One region of the Frondihabitans sp. GW821-FHT04F02 genome, then DNA from elsewhere that is predicted to be linked to it. Evidence: predicted binding sites of a transcription regulator. Region 1 holds the regulator's gene; the other holds the start of a gene.
What was found. The regulator LexA, encoded in region 1, represses DNA repair genes until DNA is damaged. The targets are predictions, from matches to a motif close to TCGAACANNTGTTCGA.
Positions count from the first base shown of each region.

Region 1 (2,393 bases):
CGAGCTCGCGCAGCTCGAGTACCTCCTCCCGAGGCTCCGCGGCTGGGGCGAGTCGATGTCGCGCCAGGCCGGTGGCCAGGTCGGCGCCGGCAACGGAATGGGCTCGCGCGGTCCGGGTGAGACGAAGATCGAGCTCGATCGACGCCGGATCCACACCCGGATGGCGATCCTGCGCAAGAAGATCAAGGAGATGAAGCCGGCACGCGAGGCGAAGCGGGCCAACCGCACGCGCAACGCGGTCCCGAGCGTCGCGATCGCCGGCTACACCAACGCCGGCAAGTCGAGCCTGCTCAACCGGATGACTCGCACCGGAGTCCTGGTCGAGAACGCCCTGTTCGCGACCCTCGACACCACCGTGCGCAAGTCGCTGACCGACGACGGCCGTCCGTTCACGTACGCCGACACGGTCGGCTTCGTGCGCAACCTGCCGCATCAGCTGGTCGAGGCCTTCCGCTCGACGCTCGAGGAGGTCCACGACAGCGACATCATCGTGCACGTCGTCGACGGCTCGCACCCCGACCCGGCTGCGCAGCTGGCGACGGTCCGCGAGGTCATCTCGGAGGTCGACGGGCGAGACATCCCCGAGGTCGTCGTCTTCAACAAGAGCGACCTGGTCGACGAGAGCCAGCGGCTCGTGCTGCGCGGGATGGTGCCCGACGCGATCTTCGTGTCGGCCCGCACCGGCGAGGGCATCGACGAGCTGCGTGCCACGCTCGCGGAGCTCCTGCCGCGGCCCGAGGTCGAGCTCGATCTGCTGGTCCCGTACGACCGAGGCGAGGTCATCGCGCGGATCCACGAGATCGGCACGGTCGTCGACGTCGAGTACCTCCCCGAGGGCACGCGCGTCACGGCCAAGGTCTACCCGCAGGACGCAGCGCCCCTGCGCGAGTTCGCCAACTGAGACGCACCCCTCACACCCGAATGGCCGCAGGAACTTCCTGCGGCCATTCGGCATTCTCGGGCGGCTTCGCCCCGTCGGGCCCCTAGAGAGACCGCAGGACGGCGACGACCTTGCCGAGGATCTGCGCGTGGTCGCCCATGATCGGCTCGAAGTTGGAGTTGCGCGGGAGCAGCCAGGTGTGACCGTCGCGCTGCCGGAACACCTTCACCGTCGCCTCGTCGTCGAGCATCGCCGCGACGATCTCGCCGTTCTCGGCGTTGCCCTGCTGACGGACGACGACCCAGTCGCCGTCGCAGATGGCGGCGTCGATCATGGACTCGCCGACGACCTTGAGCATGAACAGCTCGCCCTTGCCCACGAGGGTGCGGGGGAGGGGCATGACGTCTTCGACCTGCTGCTCGGCGGTGATCGGGATGCCTGCGGCGATGCGTCCGACCAGGGGCACGCGAGCGGTCACGTTGTCGTCATCGTCGTAGCGGACGATCGTCGGCTCGGGGACCACCTTGTCGGGGTCCTCGAGGAGCACCTCGAGAGCGCGGGGCCGGTTGGGGTCGCGGCGGATCGCACCGGCGAGCTCGAGCTGGTTGAGCTGGTGAGTGACGCTGGAGAGGGAGGCGAGGCCGACGGCGTCGCCGATCTCGCGCATGCTCGGCGGATAGCCGCGGCTGGCGATCGAGGCGCGGATGGCCGTCAGGATCAGGTTCTGCTTCGCCGTCAGGGGCTTTCGGGCACGGGGATCGGGCCCAGCCTCTGTAGTCGTTGCCTCGGGCACGCGCCCACCTCTCTCGAATGTCGGTGGCTGCTGTTCTACTGATCCCACCGATCGAAACTGTATCCGGTCGAAATGAGCAGAACAAACACATGTTCGAGTGTGTCGCGTGGTTTTTCTGCGATTTTCGGCTAGAGCCTCTTGAAATCGGTGTTAATCGAAGATATGTTCGGAAGTGTTCTTCGGAACACCTCTTCGTGTCAGGCGGCCCCGGCCGGCGGCCTGGCACGAAGACCACAGCCAAGTCGTCTCGACAGAATCGACAAGAGAGGTACGCATCATGAGCGCAACGATCACCGCCTTCCCCACGGCAGCTCCCGCGACCCGCACCGCATCCGTCTCCCACCTCCGCATCACCGCTCGGGGTCGCGTCGTCCTCACGATCGCCGTCCTCCTCGCCGCCGTCGCGATCATCGCCGGCTTCGTTCTGACGGGCGGCGGCGCGGTCGCCACCGGCCAAGCGGGCGACGTCCATTTCGACCACGTCACCGTGGCGGCTGGTGAGACGCTCTGGCAGGTCGCCGAAGATGTGGCCCCGACTGCCGATCCGCGTGACGTCATCTCCGACATCGTCTCGCTCAACAACCTGTCGAGCACGCAGGTCATGCCGGGGCAGTCGCTCGCGATCCCGACCAAGTATTCGAACTAGGCAGCTCGAACCAGGCAGCATCACCTCGCTCGCACCGTCGCCCGGCGCCGTCCCGCACTCGCGGGGCGGCGCTT
Region 1 covers NZ_JBWKSZ010000007.1:146,549-148,941, forward strand. Annotated here, with positions in the region: gene hflX (GTPase HflX) at 1-901, shown strand, start outside; gene lexA (transcriptional repressor LexA) at 984-1,673, opposite strand; gene AC07TY_RS17185 (LysM peptidoglycan-binding domain-containing protein) at 1,951-2,319, shown strand.

Region 2 (2,393 bases), on a different contig from region 1:
CTTCGACCAGTTCTCCTCGACGTGCTGGATCAGCGCGCGCTGGAGCGCCCACGAGTCGTAGGTCTCCTCGCTGCCGAGCTGGCGGGCCTCGTGGAGTGCGACCATCACCTCGCCGAACACGTCACCCTGATACTGCGTGTAGGCGCCGTTGCCGATGCGGACGGGCGAGGCGCCCTGGTAGCCGGGCAGCTCGTCGAGGGTGGTCTCGGCGAGGTACCGCTCGCCGCCGAGGCCGTACATGATCTGGACGTCGTCGGGATCGCCCGCGATGGCGCGGAGCAGCCAGCCGCGCCAGCCCATCGCCTCGTCGGCGTAGCCGTGCGAGAACAGCGCCTGCAGCGTCATCGAGGCGTCGCGGAGCCAGACGTAGCGGTAGTCCCAGTTGCGGCCGCCGCCGAACTGCTCGGGGAGGCTCGTCGTGGCCGCGGCCACGATGCCGCTGGTGTCTTCGTGGGTCAGGGCGCGCAGGATCAGGAGCGAGCGATGGACCGCCTCGCCGTACGCCTCGGGCGCCTCGGAGTGCGACGCCCAGTCGCGCCACCAGTCGATCGTCGTGTCGATGCTGGCCGACACGTCGATCGGCGCCGGCGGCTCGCGGTACGACGGGTACCAGGTCATCACGAGGTCGACGGTGTCGCCGGCCGTCACGTCGAAGGCGGCGCGGTGGGCGTGGTCGCTGGCCGTGAGCCTCGGCCCGCGGACGACGACCGCGTCGGGCCCGGCGACGGCGACGAGCGTGCCTCGGCCGGCGGTCTCGGCCTCGTGCGGCATGGACGAGTCGTCGGGCGGGGTGTCGTCGTCGAGCTGCCGGATCCACGGGATCGCCGTCGTGTAGCCGAAGCGGATGCGGAGGTCTTCGGTCATCGTGACGGTGCCCGAGATGCCCCGCACGCGGCGCACCAGGTCGGCTCGGCGGTCGCCGTACGGCATGAGGTCGGTGACCTCGACCTCGCCGGTCGGCGTCGACCAGCGGGTGACGAGCACGAACGTGTCGTCGACGTAGCGTCGGGTGGCAGTCGCGGTCGGGTCGGCCGGCGCGAGCAGCCAGCGACCGCTGTCGTCGTCGCCGAGGAGGCCGGCGAACAGGGAGGGGGAGTCGAAGCGCGGCAGGCAGAGCCAGTCGATGCTGCCGTTCCGGCCGACGAGGGCGGCCGTGTGGCAGTCGCCGATCAGTGCGTAGTCTTCGATCGCTAGGGGCATGCGCTCATCCAATCAGCCGATGCCATGAAAGCCCGCCGTGGCATGCTGAGGCGGGCCGGCTCACGCGAACAGCTGCTGGTCGATCTGGTCGTCGAACACCCCGAGCAGCAGCCACTCGCGGCTGATCGGGTCTCGCGCGAGGTCGAACGTGCCGTCGACCCGGTGCGCGCCGTCGGTGAGCGGCAGCGCGTCGACGCGCCAGACGTGCATCTCGAGCAGCTCGCTGCCGGAGCCGCGCGGGGCCCGCGTCGCGCTGCGCCACCAGGCCTGCCGGGTGATCCACACCTCGGGTGCGCTCACCACGCCGTAGACGACCCGCCGCCAGGTGAATCGGAGGGGCGTGCCCTCGTCGGTAGTCTCGACGGCGATCCGCTCGTCGATCCGCTGCGCGTCGATCCGCATGCTGGCCCCTCTGGCTCTGTTCGAAAGTATGTTCGAACTCTACGTCGCGCCTCCGACATTCGCGACCCCGCGACCAGAAGCCCCGAGCCGTGAGAAGGGACGGACTGCGAATCCCCGGCTGACCGCTCCCTTCACGTCGTCCGAGCGCGGCGCCACAGTAGAGACATGAAAACGACTGGAAACACCATCCTCATCACCGGCGGCACCTCGGGTCTGGGCCTGGGCCTCGCGCAGCGCTTCGCGGCGGCGGGTAACACCGTCGTCGTGGCCGGACGCCGCACGGCGCTCCTGGCCGAGATCGAAGCGGAGAACCCGGGGATCACGGGCCTCGAGATGGACGTCGCAGTTCCTGCGTCCATTCAGAACGGGTTCGAGACGATCACCGCGAGCCACCCCGACCTCAACGTCGTCATCACGATGGCCGGCATCATGCAGCCCGAAGACCTGACGACCGCGGGCTTCCTCGAGACGGCCGAGGCGACCATCACCACGAACCTGCTCGGCACGATCCGGACCGTCGCGGCGTTCACCGAGTTCTTGCAGGGCAGGCCCGACGCCGCGTTCATGACCGTCTCGTCGGGACTCGCCTTCGTGCCGCTCGCGATGACGCCGACCTACAACGCCACGAAGGCCGCGGTGCACTCGTTCACCGAGATCCTGCGCCTGCAGCTCGCCGAGTCGGGCGTCGAGGTGCTCGAGCTGATCCCGCCGGCAGTTGCGACGACGCTGCTCGGTCAGGACGAGGACACCAGCGGCCGGGCCATGCCGGTCGACGAGTACCTCGACGAGGT
Region 2 covers NZ_JBWKSZ010000001.1:460,378-462,770, forward strand. Annotated here, with positions in the region: gene AC07TY_RS02195 (glycoside hydrolase family 15 protein) at 1-1,200, opposite strand, end outside; gene AC07TY_RS02200 (DUF6504 family protein) at 1,261-1,602, opposite strand; gene AC07TY_RS02205 (SDR family oxidoreductase) at 1,768-2,393, shown strand, end outside.
Region 2: a site for LexA is predicted at 1,623-1,638, ahead of AC07TY_RS02200 (DUF6504 family protein). Genes of this name have one in related genera too.